4 regions of the Komagataeibacter oboediens genome follow, and region 1 is predicted to be linked to each of the others. Evidence: riboswitches for the same ligand, from Rfam matches in the RefSeq annotation. Region 1 holds a riboswitch; each other region holds the start of a gene.
What was found. A riboswitch is a leader RNA that binds a small molecule or an ion and turns the genes downstream of it on or off. The one in region 1 is predicted to bind cobalamin.

Region 1 (4,339 bases):
TCACTCAGGCGGGAGAGTGGCTCCTGTCTCTTGCCAACCGTCTCCTTCCACAATTCACGCTGGCAGAAGATCGGCTTGAACAGTTCGCCCTTGGCGAGCGCGGAACGCTTCGCATCGGGATGGAGTGTCATCCCTGCTATCAATGGCTTTTGAAAGTAGTGTCGCCCTATCTGGAAAGATGGCCCAAGGTAGATGTAGATGTACGCCAGAAATTTCAGTTTGGCGGAATAGGTGCGCTATTCAGCAACGAGATCGATATTCTTGTGACCCCGGATCCGCTCTACAAGCCAGGCCTTAAATTTACGTCGGTTTTTGACTATGAACTGGTACTAGTTGTAGGCCCCGAACATCCTTTGCGAAATTCACAGTATGTTTTGCCAGATCAGCTCATTGGCGAAATACTGATTACATACCCCGTACCGTCAGAGCGCCTCGATATCTATACTCAGTTTTTGCAACCCGCAGGCATAGCCCCGCGACAGCAGAAGCAGATAGAAACGACCGATATCATGCTTGTCATGGTATCACATGGCCGCGGTGTTGCAGCACTTCCACGATGGCTTGTCGAAGAATATGCCTCTCGCTTTGAGCTTTATCCTGTTAAACTTGGTATAAACGGTATTGCGAAACAGATCTTTCTTGGTCATCGCGAGACGGATGAAGACATTCAATATTTACGCGATTTTATAGAACTCGCGGGTATGAATCAGTGAGTCAAGACATGCCTGACTGTACGGGGTCAAAAAGAATAGAAAATGATAAGCACTGCTGGACCTGGCGACAGATGGATAGCGTGATCCGTGCCTGACGCAGTCACTTTTTTAGTGCCGACAGGTGAGTCGATGCGTCTTTCTCCTGTCCCGGAGTTCACGACGGAGACACGAAATAAAGTCATGGTGAACGCTGAAAATTTGTCCGTGGACCAACCGGTCGGCGATCTCTGTATCGTAGAAATTCTCTGTTCCTATCTCACAACGCATACTGCCGACAGGATTCTAAGATCCGCAGCCTTCGAGTTTGTGTCGCAGTTCCCGACCGCGTGCGGTAAGGCGGGAATGCCCCATCCCCCATCGCGCAGAACATCCACCTGCAATAAAGCCCATCAGTACGAGAGATGATCTGATGCTTCCTCCATCCAGCAAGGTTCCATACCCCCCGTCTTTCGGCAGGGACAGAATGGCCCGTTTCTGTGCGGGAGTCAGGCTCTCCGATCCGAAATAAGATCGACCTGTGCCATTTCGCTGGTTGCCGCCAAAATATGTACGCATTTCTCATGTTCCCCTTGTAGCGTTTGACGGGATTAGACCCGCGACACGCCATTGGCCAATGGATGTAATTCTTCAGAACTGGTCAGGAAAGAACACGCTGGATGGGGAACGCAGCAGATAAAACAGAAGACATGATCGCCACTCCGTCTGTCGGGCGCCCCGCCCGATAGAACTGGTTACGTCACAAAGGCAGGTCTCCTGGCTTACGGGTCCTTGATATCGGTTCTGTCTTCCCGGCCTGTTGAGCATAGCCAGTGACGGGTCCTGTTAAGAGGACATACGATCCGGTATCTCTCCGCTTACAGTTGCGGGGGCAGCCACCGACTTGTTCCCGGACCCTGATAAGTCCTGCCAGAACGCACGGCGTTCCCTATTAACCCGTTCGCACGGGGCCTTTGATGTAGAGGTAGTGTGACGCACGCCCGCGAGCAGTGCAAGCCTGCCAGCTTCCCGTCTGTGTGAAGGATACCATGCTCTTTCATCGCAGGTTTTTTGGAAAATCCATATTGCGTAGATCACGAAATCTGACGCATATTGCGACCAGCTTTTATGTCGGTGGTGCCGCGCAAGCGGATTAATAGGGAATACCGTAAGCTCTGGCGGGATCTGCGATGATCCGGGAGCCAGTCGGTAGCTGCGTCCGCAACTGTAGGCGGTATGTAGCCGGATCCGATCATCTGATGTCCGATCAGATGGGTCACTGCTTCCAGTAAGGGAGTGGGAAGACAGGACCGAGCTGCCATGATCCGTGAGCCAGGAAACCTGCTACCGTCGCAAACCGTGCTACCGGGCGGGACCGACCGGTGGCAGGAGATCAGCTATGACGCGTTCTTTCGCGTATCGATATATCTATCAAGCCTCCATATGTATGCGGATCGTTAGCCTGTGCTTGAATGAATCCCGGCTTCGTAAGGCAACCTTAGCAACAGACCTCGCGGCCTGCGGCTTATAATTCGCATGTACTTTCCTGACCCCAGGACACAGGTACCTACGTTTTATTCTGATAAAAAGAAATATCCATGAACACAGATATGAGCATGGTACTCCCTTCCATTGCGTCGCGCCTAATGGCGACCATTACGGAGCCAGAGCCGGTTGTTGCAATTCGGATGCTTATTGCGGCCTGTCTGGATCAATCCTCGTCCCTTCGCCTGCGGCTACCAGAGGTAAAGCAGCTTTTCGCCCGCTTTATAGCCGCCATTATGCGTGAAAGGACAGATGCTCTGGAGGCTATTGCCAACTCGGTGGAAAAACAGATCACCGCGCTGTCTTTTCGTCCGTTTACGCCGCGACAGGTTCGACAGATTCTGGGGATCACCAACCAGGAGCGTCTTTTCTGGACACGAGACGGGCGCCTGCACCAGACAGGAACAATCCTGAACAATCAGCGCGGCCAGAAATTCAGAGTTCCTGTATATTGTGCCGAGAGAATTGGATGGCTCAGTCAGAACCCAGACATGATCGCGGCATGGCGTGACGAGGATGCTCGCATCCTGACTCAAGAAGGCCTGTCCGATGCAGATCTTTCCAGTTAATCCGATCCGATTCCCGGTGAAACGAAAAATGGCCTCTCCCGTCCCTTCGCCTGATTTTATTCTCATACAACAGCGGCGACGTCAGCGTTCTGTCTCGGTATCCCGCCTTATGGAATCCGCACCTCTGCGGGAAGATGTAATTCAGGCAATAGCCAAGACTGAACTCCCTGCCCCCAATCCGGAAGACCGCATTCGTGCGGATGGATTTGAAACATTCCTACGTCTGGTACCTTCCGCTGGCCGATTACCCGCTGCGCCGAAGGCGCGGGGCGACTATCTTGAGGAACTGTTTTCGCCCCTGCTATTAGAAGCTCTCGCCTATGTGGATACAGCCCGCGATTTATCGGACACGCACGGGGTCGAGGCGCTCATGGCCTTGCTTCAGGCCTATATTTCCGCGCAATGGACAATTGGCGCGCGTGACGCCGCCATGCACTTGTATAGCGCATCAAGCCCGAACGCCTGATTGACAACATAGTGGCTAACGCGCGGGCGCGTATCCCCGCCCGCGTGTTTCGAAGATGAAGACACTGAGTGACCTACACTTATTGGATCGGAGCGACAAGTTTGATTGGCATCAACAAGCTCTTCGTTCCATGCAGGCCGGCATCGCGTTTCGAGGAATTGGGCGTTCCTCTCACTTCGCGCATAATGGAATGAGACCCTTGATTGATGATGGCCCCGCGCGAGCGGGTTAAAAGGGAACGCTGTAACGCTCTGGCTGGACAATTCTGTTCCGGGAGCCAGTCAGCGGCTGCTCCCGCAACTGTATGCGGTATGCCACCAGTTCGTTCACCTGCGGGTGAGCCACTGTTTCCCTTGGGGAATGGGAAGGCATGAACTGGCTGGCCATGATCCGTGAGCCAGGAGACCTGCCATCGTCTGCAAACCACGTCGTCGGGCGGGATGCACCGAAGGCAGGAGATTTCCCATGCGTCATGGGAAGACCAATGCGGCCGATCAATGCCCCCCATGTTTCCTGTTTCTGGCGGAAACATCGTGATGCAGCATCGCGGGACCGGCGCGTTTCTGACAACCGGCCTGAAACGCCCGCATGTTGCTGAAGACCCTTACTGGGCCCTTCAAGCCGGTGCAGCAATGGGCAGCAGGCGCGACAAGGCTATCATGGAAAACGTCCATGGCGTAGATAGCACCCTCGCCGCTCATTCCCATGGCGCGCATCTCGGGGCATCAATCATGCGCTTTTCGATCCGAATTCTCCGATAGATCCGCCGATGTTCCATAATTTTAGTCATGTACGAAGCGACGAAAGACACATCATGAATATTGCGCAAAAAGCAACCTGTGTCTCGCTAATACTCAGTATCATGATTGGAGGGGCTGCTGTTCACGCACAAGTTCCTCCAGCGACAACAGTTCCGCCCGCCGTTCTGGGGCAATGGGTCACCAGAAATCACAAGGGTGTTTTCGAGATCACACGGTGTGGCGACCATCTGTGTGGAAAGCTGGTTGGCCTGAACTATAGTAATGACATCCCACGCGACCAGACGGACCGTTCGGAATGTGGGTTGCCCA
Region 2 (4,339 bases), on a different contig from region 1:
TCAATATTTCATTTTGTCCAATATATTTATTTAACAATTATTTCAATAAATGAAGTTATTCGAATTTATATTTTCATTATTATTAATAAACTTGAAAATGAAATATAATTATTAATGCTATGTCTCTATAAAATGTTCATAAAATCTGTTTATGTAACGATATACACATCTGAAATGCGTTTGTAGTCAAGTTCTTGAACTGGCGGGGTCTGACGATCCTGAAGACCGTTTAACAAGTCTGTTTATGGAATAAACTGTAAATCTTCAGAAAATGTCGGCTTTCAAAAAGGCCGATACCCAGAAATTTTATGATCTTTTTATCAATCAGGCGTTCCCGCACATCCTGTTGTCGCGGGTGAATGTCCGATCTTATGCCTTTCCACCCACCGGATATTGGCGTCATGGTGGAGGATGAGATAACGGGCAAGGGGAATGGATGCGCGCCCGGGCCGTCTGGTTTTCCTGGAACGTGTGAAAAGGACCCGGGGTTCCGGCAGTAAAACCGCCCCCACCATATGCATGATGGGGGCGGTGCGATCCGGTATTTCAGGCGAACGCTTCGTCCCACGTTCCCTGTGTCGCGCCCCGGCTGTATTCCGTTGCCCGGTTTTCGAAAAAGTTGGTGTGCTCCACCGCGTTCATCATCTCGTCAATCCACGGCAGGGGATTGCTGGGTACGTCATAGATCGGATCGAGTTCCAGCCCGATCAGGCGGCGATTGGCGATGAAGCGGATATACTGCTTGACCTCATCCGCTGACAGGCCCTTCACCGGCCCCATGCGGAAAGCGAGGTCGATGAAGCGGTCCTCGTTCTCCACAATTTCACGGCAGGCCAGGTGGATGGCATCCGCCACGGCGGGCTTGTCAATCTGGCGACCAAATTCCTGCATGTAGGTCTTGAACAGGCGCGTGATGCTTTCAACGTGCAGGCTTTCGTCACGCACGGACCATGTCACGACCTGCCCCATGCCCTTCATCAAATTATGGCGCGGGAAGTTGAGCAGCATGGCGAAGGACGCGAAAAGCTGCAGCCCTTCGGTAAAGCCCGCGAACACTGCCATGGACAGGGCGGTATTATAATGGTCGTCCATGTTGAAGCGTTTAAGGAATTCGTGCTTCGCGGCCATTTCCTCGTATTCAAGGAAGGCGGCATATTCGGTTTCCGGCATGCCGATGGTGTCCAGAAGGTGGCTGTAGGCCGCCTGATGGATCGATTCCATATTGGTGAACGCCGAAAGCATCATCCGCACTTCGGTCGGCTTGAAGCGGGGCATATACAGATCGATATAGGCGTTCTCGACCTCGGTATCCTGTTGGGTGAACAGGCGGAAAATCTGGGTGACCAGATATTTTTCCGTCTCGGACAGGTTGTTGTTCCAGTCCTTCACATCATCACCAAGGGGAATTTCCTCGGGCAGCCAGTGCAGGGACTGCTGGGTTTTCCACGCCTCGAACGCCCATGGGTAACGGAACGGTTTGTAGACCGGGCTGGGGGAAAGAAGGTTGGGTGTGTCTGTGCTCATGATCCACTTCTATAACCCAAAAAGTATCCAACGTCAGGTGGATTTCCACGTCGCGCGCAGCCGGCTTCCGCCGGGGAAACAGTGGGCAGATTGCCGTTCCCACGGTATGGCAAGCTGCTTTTTCCGGCTGTTTTTTATCTTCAGGTGCGGCGCTGAGGACACACGGCACGGACCGTGGCCACGGTTTAGGAAAAAATGACGTGACCAGCCCCAGCGCCCGCGTTGGCCGCGCGGATCCGGGTTGACAGGGCTGGCCCATCCGATCAGAACCCTGCTGACGGTTCCCCTGCATATAAGGGGTGAAAAGGGAACGAAGTGCGGATTGCGGTCCAATGCTTCGGCTGTCCCCGCAACTGTAAGCGGTATGTTCCCCGCATTACCGGACATAAGGTCCGGGCCACTGGAAACCGCGGTTTTCCGGGAAGGTTGTGCGGGAGACGACGCCGCAAGCCAGGAGACCTGCCGTCATGATGGTTGCGACCGAGACCTGTCGGGCGGGGTGTCCTGACGGTGTGGTGCCACGGGTTTTCTTATGGATCGGAAACCGGGTGGCGGCGCGCTCTCGTGGCAACGATGATGTGACCGCGAGATCCAGACCTTATGACCATTTTCCGTGATTTTCTGATTGCCTCGACGGCATTCATGACACTAGGCGCCACGATGGCGTATGCCGATGTGCCCATCGGGAAGGATACACCAGAAAAACCATCCGTGAAGCAATACATCGCTGGCAATGGCAGTATGAAAGCCATTGTCACGCCCGACAATGCCGGCCTGCCCGAACTGATCAGCGTCAGCGCCGCGCGCAGGCCGACAGGGGTGGATGATATCGGTACCAGCATGACCATCATCACCGAAAAGCAGATCCAGACCCAGCAGCGGCGCAGCCTGACGGATATCCTTGCACGCCAGCCCGGCCTGAACGTGGTGCAGACGGGCGGGGCGGGCGGCACGTCGTCCATTTTCCTGCGCGGCAATAATTCCCGCGAGGTCAAGGTCCGGCTGGATGGCATGGACATCAATGACGGCAGCAATACCACCAATGCCTTTGATGCCGGGCAGTTCCTGACCGATGGCATCGGTCGTATCGAGGTCCTGCGTGGCCCGCAGAGCGGCCTGTACGGCGCGGACGCCATGGCGGGTGTTATCGACATCACCACGGCACAGGGGCAGGGACGCTTCAGGCCATTCGTCCGGATCGAAGGCGGCGGGTACGGAACCTTCAACCAGACCTTCGGTGCGCGAGGCAGCAGGGGGCAGTTCCATTATAATGTTGAATTTTCCCATTATCGTATGGATGGGTTCAATAATATCCCGTCCTATATCGAACGATATTATGGCGCGGACCGCCAGCAGCGGCACGAAGGCAACCGCAATGACAACCGCAGCGCCAATATCAGGCTGGGCTACGACGTGACCCATAATCTTGACCTTGGCCTGACGGCGCGCCTGATACAGGGCAATAACCATTCCTATTCACTGTATGACCTGCAGGCTGAAAATGCGTATGGGGATTCAGGGGTGCGGGAACAGACCACCCAGAACGAGGCCATCGTGCGCGGGACGGCGCATCTGGTTTCCTTCCACGGTTTTTTTGATCAGGTGCTGGGCCTTGGTTACATGACCAACCGCAACCGCTGGACCGAGACCGGCACAAGCTACGGCAGTCCGGTCAATCCCGATCCCTATTACTACCGTTCAGGCCGGTTGAAGGTGGACTGGCACGGCACGTTCAGTTTCGGGCGGTACGGGCAGCTTCTGGTGGGTGCCGAGCATTTCCACGATACGTTCGATACCAGCCATACGGCATCCAGCATGTGGGACAGCGGGTACGATACATCCGCCAGCATGGATACGACCGCAGGCTACGGGCAGTATCAGGGCAACTGGAAGCATATCCTGTATGGCGCTGCCAACATCCGTTACGACGCCAATTCGCGTTACGGCAACCATGTGACCTGGCGCGTGGCACCCGCGATCCACGTTCCCGGAACCGGCACCATCATCAAGGCCAGTGCCGGTTCGGGTTTCCACGGCCCTGCGCTGTACCAGCTGTTCGTCAATCAGGTGGGGGCCGGTTATTCGGAAAGGGGCAACCCGGACCTGAAGGCGGAACAGCTGATTGGCTACGACGCGGGCGTGGAGCAGAAACTTCTGCATGATCACCTGAATTTTGGCGCCACATGGTATGACAACAGGGTCCGGAACCTGATCCAGTCCGCCGACTGGTATGATTCGTCGGGCAACTTCAACGGCACCTTTGACAATGTTGCGAAGGCGCGGATGTACGGGGTGGAGGCTTTCGTGAACTGGAAAGCGCTGGACAGTCTGGAATTCAATCTCAGCTACACATGGACCCATGCGCGTGACGAGACCAGTCATACCGAGCTGCAGCAACGTCCCCAGCACAAGTTCAATTTCAATACGACATGGACTCCCGTCCGCGACCTGACATTCTCGGGCAATATCCTGTATACCAGCGGCTGGCGCGACCTGTCGGTGCTTGGCTCCAATAATTGCAGTGATTCCAGCATCTGTGCCAAGGGGCACGGCTATTTCACCATTGATGTGGCGGCCAATTATAAAATCAACCGCTATGTGTCCGTCTACGCGCGGGCGGACAACCTGCTGAACCGACAGTTCGAGGAACCGGTCGGTTATCTCCAGCCCGGTCGGGCGGGGTATGGCGGCTTCATGCTGACGTACTGACATGAAGGGGGTCATGGCAGGCATCCTCGCCGGTATTCTTGGCTGTGTCCCGATCGCACGGGCGCAACCCCTGCCGCGCGTGATGTCCGTGAATGTCTGCACCGAC
Region 3 (4,339 bases), on a different contig from region 1:
GTGCTTTTGTCTTCTCTTGGCATCTGGCTGTCGGGATGGCGGGGGTTGCGAATGCAAACAGCAGTACGGGCGGGGAGTGAAGGGCGCGCCCTTCAGAATGTAATATTGCTGTGCAGTCCGAAAATCGCCTCATCGCCGGTACGACGGTAGGGATAGGACGGGTCGCTGCCGCCGCCTGCGGGATGCCAGACGTACTGGAGGTCCGGCTGCATCACCAGCCACGGCGTAACCTGCGCCTGATAGGTCAGTTCAAGGTGGTTTTCATTGCCCGGCACCAGGCTGTCGGTACCGGTCCGGGCCACGTTGCGGGTATACTGGCGCTCACCCGAACTGGCGCGGCCAATGCCCCAGCCCAGCCCGATCGTGTCGTTGTCACGTCCCCGGAACGGGGCCTTCAGGTTCAGGCCCGCGTCAATGGCGAAGCTGATCAGGTTACGGTCGCCGCCATTGCCCGTGGCGCGCACGAAAATACCCAGCGAACGCGTGGACTGGATGGAAGGCCGCCAGATCATCTGGTCAATGATGCCGTACACCATCCAGTTGTCCCGGTCCCAGCGCGGGATGCCGGTGGTGTCATTGGGGCCGCCAAGGGCCTGCCCCATGTTGTTGTAGCGGTAATCGGGAAATCTGGCGGTGTCGTAATATCCGCCCAGTTTATAGACGCCCGGCAGGCCGGGATTTTTTGTGACGTTGGACGTATCGGCGGGCTGCGGATTGAGTGCGTACTGCAGTTCGGTAATCAGCAGCGCGCCATTGCCCATGTTGAAGTTTGTGCCATTGGCGCCGTTATAGGTCTGGCTGGTGGGATCGCTGTTGCTGCCCAGTACTGCGCCCGTGGCCTGCTGGATGGGTAGCGAGTTATAGCGGTTGCCTGGCGGATTGTCGTCAGCAGCGGCGAACATGAAGGTGAACTTCTCGCCGGGTCGGTAACGGATCCGCACGGCGGGCGAGGAGAGTGGCCATGACGGGCCGCCGCCATACAGGTTGACTGACGGGGCCATGGGCCAGCCGAAATTGGCGTTCAGGTACAGCGATGCGTAATCGCTGATCAGGAATTCGGTATCAAGGGCCTGCTGGCCGATCTTGACGTCGAGTTTCCCCTTGAGGAACGACTGCTGGTACCACAGTTCGAACAGGCGGGTGGAACGGTCAGCCTCGAACCCGCTGATCGGGTTGAAATTGTTCAGGTGATCCTGCGAAATGGAACGTCCGCGCGTCTGCAGCGCGCTGACATTGAACAGGCCGCCCTTCAGCCCGAACAGTTTTTCGGTATCGATGGTCAGCGTGGGCATGGTCACGCCGTCATATGCAGGGCCGGTGCCCGATCCCTGTCCATCGCCATTGGTGCTTGGCGTGCCACCGGTACCGTTGCCCCAGACTTCATCGACTTCCTGAATGTCGAAGCTGATGCCGTGTTTGTACAGCCACGGGCGTGCACCCCACATGTTGCCCAGCAGGTTGCCGCTGGTATCCAGCGCGTTATCCGTGCCTGTGTCTGTCGTTACCGTCTGCTGCGCATCGGCCTGCGCGCGTTCTGAATCGCGCACCGTGGCCGGGTCGATCTGCTGGATCAGCGGGGTGGAATTACCTAGGCGGACGCGGTCCTGCGCAATCTGTGTCTGGACCTGTGCATGGGCATAGGAACCGAACGTGCCGATCAGGCCACAGGACAGAAGGCCGGATGAAAGGAAAAGGGTTCGCATCCGGCCATATTGTGCCGGGCCGGAAAAAAGGACTTTCATGAAAAGACATCCCGTCAGGATGGGTCCGGCCATATGGGGCCGGAAAAGGGCGACCCGCCGGGCAGGCCACTGCTGGTACGGGGGGACGGAATGCTAGCTGGTCGTGTTCATGTCTCATGCCCATCTCCGGTCAGCCCGCCCGACGATATCGTTAAAGGACAGCGGCAGGTCTCCTGGCTTACGGGTCGCTGCATTTCATCTCCCTTCCCGGCCGGAGCCAGTGGTTGCCGCAGGGCGGCAGCAGATGAAACACTCTCCGTTTACAGTTGCGGGTACAGCTGCCGACTCCACCCCCGGATATGATATCCCGCCGGGGTTTACAGCATTCCCTTTCCAACCCGTTTGCACGGGACCGCTGACTTATGGCCCGGACTATAGCGTTTACAGTCCATTAGGCAAGATCAGGCCGGAGGCTGTCGGTCCAGCAGGTCCGCCACCTCATCCATGGTGGGCGCGGCCTGCGCGGCACCCGGACGGGTCGTGGCCAGTGCACCGCATGCGGCGGCGAAGCGTACTGCTTCCCCAATGGCCGCCCCGCGGGCCAGTGCACTGGCAAGTCCCGCATTGAAACAGTCCCCCGCCGCCACCGTATCAATCGCCCTGACGCGGAAGGGGGACACGAACCCCTGCGCATCGGGCGCGGAATATACGACACCCCGGTGCCCCAGCTTGATGATGGCCGTGCGCGTGCCACGGGCATGCAGGATCTGTGCCGCCTGCAGGGCGGTCGTCTCATCCGTGGGTTCGATGCCTGTCAGGTCGCGGGTTTCGCGTTCGTTGGGGGTGATGATGTCCGCCAGTGGGTACAGTTCGGCGGGCAGGCCACGCGCGGGGACCGGGGCGGGGTCCAGCATGACGGGTATGCCCCGTTCCCGTGCCGTGCGGGCCATGGCCAGCACCAGCGCGTGACGCATTTCCATCTGCATCATCACCAGCGTTGCATGATCCAGGACGGGCGACAGAAGCGGGCAGGCCTCCGCCCCATGCGCCATGTTCGCTCCGCCATCCACAAGGATCTGGTTTTCCCCCGCATGGTTTATGGTGATGAAGGCCCGGCCGGTGTCGGCCGCGGGGTCTTCCATAAGGCAGTGCGTATCCACTCCGGCCTGTTGCAGCGTGGTGCGCGCCATGGTGGCCAGCATGTCCGTTCCGGTCCAGCCCGCCAGCGCCACGTCCTGTCCCAGCCGCGCTACCGCGATGGCCTGGTTGGCGCCCTTGCCCCCCAGCCCGGTGGTGGAGGCATGGACATGCAGCGTTTCGCCTGGCTGTGCGAAGCGTTCGACATGCGCGACAAAATCGATATTGGTGCTGCCGATGACGGCGATATGGGGGGACGATGCAGGCATGAAGGAAACCTTGGACGATGGGAAACACGGATAGGCCACCCTATCATCGCCCGTTACCGGCATACAGGCGGCCGGGACCGTTTTATTCGGGCACGACCCATTCCACTTCGGCCTGTGTTTCCCCATCACCCAGATAGCGGCACAGGGTGGTCAGGATGGCGCGCGCGGTCTGCTCGAACCGGAACGGCGGATTGGCGATCAGCAGTCCGCTGCCATTCAGCCGCGTCGGGTCCAGCGGTGGCCGCAGGGTCAGTTCAAGGGCGAGCAGGTTGCGCTGTCCCGCATCCTTCAGCGCGTTGTGGAAGGCATGTGTGGGCGCGCGATGCTTGATGGGATACCACGTGGCGATGATGCCATTACCAAATCGCTGGCGTGCTGTGATGATGGCTTTTGCAAGGGTATGGAACTCATCCGTCCGTTCAAAGGGCGGATCCATGAGTACAAGCCCCCGCTTTGCCTGCCGTGGGGGCAGCAGGGCGGTGACGGCCTCGTATCCGTTGCGACCATGTACGGAAACGGCGGGATTGTTGCGGAACAGGCGGCGCAGACTGCGCTGGTCCTCGGGGTGCAGTTCACAGCAGGTCAGTGTATCGCCCGGTCGCAGCATGTCCGCCACAATGGCGGGGGAGCCGGTATAGAACATCTGCCCGTCATGCGCCGCGATCGTGGCGCGCACGATATCCAGCCATTCCCCGATGCAGGCCGGTGCCTCAGGGTCGGACGGGACGTCCAGCAGGCGGCCGATCCCCCCATGCCATTCCCCCGTTGCCTGTGCCTCGCGGCCCGACAGGTCATACATGCCGATCCCGGCATGCGTGTCGAGGACCGAAAACGCGGACGGCTTGCGACGCAGCGCATCGATCAGGGCCACCAGCACGACATGTTTCATGACATCGGCAAAATTGCCGGCGTGATAGCTGTGTCTGTAATTCAAGGTCTGCCGCCCCACGGATTGCACGCCCCACGAACGGGGTCCGCAGGACTGTTACTGGATCGTGGCGGCTTTTTCCATGCCGGCATGCGCCCCGTCCCGTATGGACGACAGGGGCGGGGCGGCGAAAATTCTGGGTTATGGTACGTGTCAGGCGACCGGGACGGTTTCGGACCTGCGTTCCCTGATCCACGTGTCGAGGGACGCCGTCGTCATCGGACGCCCGAAATAATATCCCTGCACCACATCGCAATCGATATCCCGCAGCCCCGCGCATTGCGCGGCGTCTTCCACGCCTTCGGCAATGACGGTCATGCCCA
Region 4 (4,339 bases), on a different contig from region 1:
ATGATCGTATCGGCCACGTACAGGTCGATGGACATGGGATGCAGCAGGCGCGACAGCGTGGCCATGCGCAGGGTCGCGGCAGGCGCGTCCTGTGCCGCGTGGGCGGCGCTCAGGCACAGCAGGTCACTGTCCGAAAAGGACAGGAACACGATATCAGCCGGGGCATGCCCCAGGTCTTCCGCCTGCGCGCCGTCATCCAGCGTGCGGACCTCACGTGCAAGCAGATGCATGGCGCTGCCCCGTTCCCGTCAGTCTGCCTGCCGTCTAGCCCTGCGCCAATGAAGCCGTAATGGCGGACTGGTCCAGCCCCTTCTGGCCAATGACCACAAGGCTGCCCGTGCGCGGCGCGTCCTTGGGCAGGGCGCGGTCGAACTGGTGGCGGAAACGGCTGCCCACCCCCTGCACCGCAAGGCGCATGGCCTTGCCGCGCACCGTGGCGTAGCCCTTCATGCGCAGGATGTCATGCCGTTCAGCCAGTGTTTTCAGCCGCGCGACGAAATCTTCCACGCTGTCCTGTTCGGGCACGGGTGCGACAAAGCTTTCGAAATCATCGTGCTCGTGCTCGCCGCCTTCGGCATCGTGGTGCGAGGGACGGGCGTCAAGGTCATCTTCCGCTGCGGCATCAAGCCCCAGCAGGATGGCGGGGTCCACCTGTCCGTCGGTCGCGCGCACCACCTTCACCACGCGCGGGATCTCGGCGCGGATGGACGATTCCACCGCGTCGGCCTGCGCGGGCGTCATGAGGTCGGTCTTGTTCAGCACCACCAGGTCGGCGGACAGAAGCTGGTCCTCGTATACTTCAGCCAGCGGGTTGTCGTGGTCCAGCGACGGGTCGGCGGCCTGCTGGCGGGCGACTTCCTCGGGGTCGTCGGCAAAGCGGCCGGCGGCGACCGCGGGACCATCCACGACCGTCACCACGCCATCCACCGTCATGCGGGTGCGGATGGTGGGCCAGCCAAATGCCTTGAGCAGCGGCTTGGGCAGCGCCAGCCCCGATGTCTCGATCACGATATGGTCGGGCGGTGCATCACGGTCCAGCAGCGCCTCCATGGTGGGCAGGAAGTCATCTGCCACCGTGCAGCACAGGCAGCCATTGGTCAGTTCGACAATATCCTCGTCGCGGCAGCCTTCCACGCCACAGGCGCGCAGCGTATCGCCATCAATGCCCAGCGTGCCGAATTCATTGACGACAATGGCGATGCGCTGTCCCTTCGCATTGGCCAGCACATGGCGCAGCAGCGTGGTCTTGCCCGCCCCCAGGAAACCGGTGATGACGGTAACGGGCACCCGCGCGCGGGCCGTGGTGGATGGGGTCATGGCGATCAGGCTCCTGAAAAAAGGGATGCGGGGAAACGGCCGCGCACCATGTCCGACAGGCTGGCGGGGCGGCGGGACGGCATGACGGTGCCGCTGCGTGATGCGCCGTAGGCCGCGACATACGTCATGAGGTCATCCGCCTTCTCCGGCCCGAGATTGGCCAGCAGCCAACCCCATTTGCCCGGCATGGCCACCACGGCGGTGCAGCCGTCATTGCAGGCGGCAAGGCAGCTGACCTCGTGTACCACGACCTGCGGGCTGTCCGCCGCCAGCGCCTGCATGGCGTCATGCAGCTGCCGTCCCGGCGGATTGTCGGACGCGGGCAGGCCACGGCGGCAGGTCACGCAGACATGCAGGTGAACGGGGCCGGTCTCATCCGTCGGCTCGGGTGGTGCGGGAATGCTCATGACGGTCCGTGCCCTTTCGCGGCGGTGCTGCGCGTGGCAGCTGAATGCGGGGTGCACGGTCATGGCGGCGTCACCCGGCATGGGGCGGGATGGTCGCCTGTCGCGTGCCGGGCACCCCGCCGGCCATGCGATCGAATTCGGTCCTGTTATGCCCGCCGGCAGGGCGTGGCATGATGGCAGGTCTCCTGGCTTGTGGCGGAGGGTGCGGCCGCACCCCCGATCCCGGCGGCCTTCCCGGTCCCGTGAAGGGGGCCAGTGGCGTATGCCGGTCCATGTTTTCATGGACCGTGCCGGGACATCACCACCCACAGTTGCGGGGGCAGCGACGGACTTGCCGGTATGGCGCACCGTCTTCCCTATTCTCCCCCGGAAGGGGGAACCATCACCGGCGGATTTAGACGATCGGTCCCGGCACTGTCAAAGGAACCCGGTGCGGGGCGCATGCCATGCGGTCATGGCAGCGGTGCGCCGCTGATGGCCACGCGCCATGCCGTATGGCGGGTCAGGCGGGACCGGGTCAGGGGGGCGATATCCAGCCGTGACAGCATGGCTGCGCTTCCGCCAAGGGCAGCCACCACGATGGCCCGGACCACCGTGGCATGCGTCAGCACCGTGATCTGCGCGGGCGCAGGCGGCAGGGCATCCAGCCACCGGGTCATGCGATGCAGGTGCGCAGCCCGGCTTTCACCCCCCGGCGGGGTGAAACCGGCATCCGCAACCCAGCGCGCCACGTCGTCAGGCGGCAGGTCCTTCAGCGATTGCCCGTGCCATGCGCCCATGTCCGGCGCGGTCAGAGCCGCCTGCGGGCAGGCCGTGCCGGTGGCGGTGGAAGGCCACGCGGCCAGAAGGGCGGGGGGCAGCATGATCTGCCCGGCCGTCCCGATGTGCCGCGCCAGACCGGTGGGCAGGGGCGGGATTTCATCACGTCTCGGGAAAATGCCGCGACGCATGCACCCGGCGGCAGGCAGCGCGATGCAGGTCAGGGTCTGGGTCATGCGCAGTGGCCGCGCACGGGGGGAAGGGGTGGGATATGCACAGGGAGTGATTGACCTTCCATGCCGTTTTTGGAAACATGCGCCCCGATCCGGTTATGGGAAGGACGGCCTGACGCGGCACGTCGCCCACATGCTGCCCCGGGTCGCATGTGATCCAGGGAGTTTCCAGTCAATGAGCCAAGATACATCCGTTCTGTCCAGCGCCGCTGTCGCCGCGCCGCAGGTTTCCATCCCGGTTCGCGACCTGTTGCCGTGGGGTGTGTTCGGGCTGGTTCTGGCGTCCCTGCTGCTGTATTTCGTCGGAGCGGAGCAGGGGGCGACCTCCCTTATTTCCGGTCATTACGTGCATGAATTCGTGCATGATGGCCGTCACCTGCTGGGTTTCCCCTGCCACTGAAGGCACGGCGTCGTGCCATGGTTGCGCGATGGCGGGTGACGGACGGCATGCCCCTGCGGGCATGCCGTTTTTTATTGCGTGGCCCCGGGTGGTTCAGTTGATGGTGATGACGGTCCGGCCCCGGATATGACCGGCAAGGATGCGCGGCGCGATGGCAATGGCGTCGGACAGGGGGGCATCGTGCAGCATGCTTTCCAGTCGTGTGGGATCGATATCGCGCGCCAGCCGGGCCCATGCCGTCATGCGGCGCGGACGCGGACACATCACGCTGTCGATTCCCTGCAGGCGTACGCCGCGCAGGATGAACGGCGCCACTGTCATCGGTAGCGCCAGCCCGCCCGCCAGCCCGCATGCCGCCACCGTGCCCCCGTACTGGATGGAGGCGCACATCGCGGCCAGCGTCTCGCCACCTACAACGTCGATTCCCCCCGCCCAGCGCGCGGTTTCCAGCGCCTTGCCAGTGGGAGACAGGGTATCGCGCGGCAGTACCTCTGCGGCCCCCAGGCCGGTCAGGTAGGCATGAAGCTGTGGCCGTCCGGTGACCGCCACCACCTGATAGCCCAGCTGCGCCAGCAGCATGATCGCCATGCCCCCTACACCGCCGCCGGCACCATTGACGATGATGGGACCACTGGCGGGGGTCAGGCCGCCTTCTTCAAGGCTCATGACACACAGCATGGCGGTCAGTCCCGCCGTGCCGATTCCCATGGCCTGCCGTGCGCTCAGGCCCGTAGGCTGCGGCAGCAGCCACCGTCCCGACAGGCGGGCCATGCGGGCAAGTCCGCCCCAGTGCCGTTCCCCCAGTCCCCAGCCGGTGGCCAGAACCCGGTCACCCGTGCAATGGACGGGATCGTCGGAGTGGATGACGCGTCCGGCAAGGTCGATGCCGGGAATCATGGGAAAATGCCGCACCACCGGCGCGCCACGGGTTATGGCCAGCGCATCCTTGTAATTCAGGCTGGAATGGTCAATTTCCACCGTCACGTCGCCTTCGGGCAGGGTCATGGGATCGACCTGCTCCAGCCGGGTCGTGACCACGCCATCCGCGCGGCTGATCATGAGGGCATCGAACATGCTGGCAGTCTTCCGTGGTGATGAGGGGGAGGGGAACGCAGGACCGCGTTCAATGCATCATCCATGCCTGATTCAGGTCTGTCTTCCTATGTACAGCCGCGTGATTTCGCATGATCGTGAAGCGGTCTGGTTTCTGAACCTTCTGATTG

Region 2: linked by a shared signal. The riboswitch ahead of HNO79_RS08980 (TonB-dependent receptor plug domain-containing protein) and the one ahead of HNO79_RS16420 (hypothetical protein) in region 1 are both predicted to bind cobalamin.
Region 3: linked by a shared signal. The riboswitch ahead of HNO79_RS04070 (carbohydrate porin) and the one ahead of HNO79_RS16420 (hypothetical protein) in region 1 are both predicted to bind cobalamin.
Region 4: linked by a shared signal. The riboswitch ahead of HNO79_RS02330 (DUF1636 domain-containing protein) and the one ahead of HNO79_RS16420 (hypothetical protein) in region 1 are both predicted to bind cobalamin.

Annotation. Positions count from the first base shown of each region.
Region 1 is NZ_JABLUU010000061.1:3,078-7,416, forward strand. It holds gene HNO79_RS16415 (LysR family transcriptional regulator) at 1-713, shown strand, start outside; cobalamin riboswitch at 1,440-1,680, opposite strand; cobalamin riboswitch at 1,808-2,052, shown strand; gene HNO79_RS16420 (hypothetical protein) at 2,288-2,803, shown strand; gene HNO79_RS16425 (hypothetical protein) at 2,784-3,269, shown strand; cobalamin riboswitch at 3,463-3,697, shown strand; gene HNO79_RS16430 (hypothetical protein) at 3,662-4,030, shown strand; gene HNO79_RS16435 (DUF2147 domain-containing protein) at 4,084-4,339, shown strand, end outside.
Region 2 is NZ_JABLUU010000008.1:126,031-130,369, reverse strand. It holds gene HNO79_RS08985 (ribonucleotide-diphosphate reductase subunit beta) at 547-1,524, opposite strand; cobalamin riboswitch at 1,786-2,005, shown strand; gene HNO79_RS08980 (TonB-dependent receptor plug domain-containing protein) at 2,125-4,233, shown strand; gene HNO79_RS08975 (ABC transporter substrate-binding protein) at 4,247-4,339, shown strand, end outside.
Region 3 is NZ_JABLUU010000003.1:87,368-91,706, forward strand. It holds gene HNO79_RS04070 (carbohydrate porin) at 93-1,703, opposite strand; cobalamin riboswitch at 1,889-2,114, opposite strand; gene HNO79_RS04075 (ribokinase) at 2,144-3,088, opposite strand; gene HNO79_RS04080 (23S rRNA (adenine(2030)-N(6))-methyltransferase RlmJ) at 3,171-4,022, opposite strand; gene HNO79_RS04085 (EAL domain-containing protein) at 4,170-4,339, opposite strand, start outside.
Region 4 is NZ_JABLUU010000002.1:82,977-87,315, reverse strand. It holds gene cobN (cobaltochelatase subunit CobN) at 1-230, opposite strand, end outside; gene cobW (cobalamin biosynthesis protein CobW) at 265-1,317, opposite strand; gene HNO79_RS02330 (DUF1636 domain-containing protein) at 1,323-1,724, opposite strand; cobalamin riboswitch at 1,883-2,123, opposite strand; gene HNO79_RS02325 (histidine phosphatase family protein) at 2,177-2,719, opposite strand; gene HNO79_RS02320 (CbtB domain-containing protein) at 2,892-3,116, shown strand; gene acuI (acrylyl-CoA reductase (NADPH)) at 3,210-4,190, opposite strand; gene HNO79_RS02310 (hypothetical protein) at 4,189-4,339, shown strand, end outside.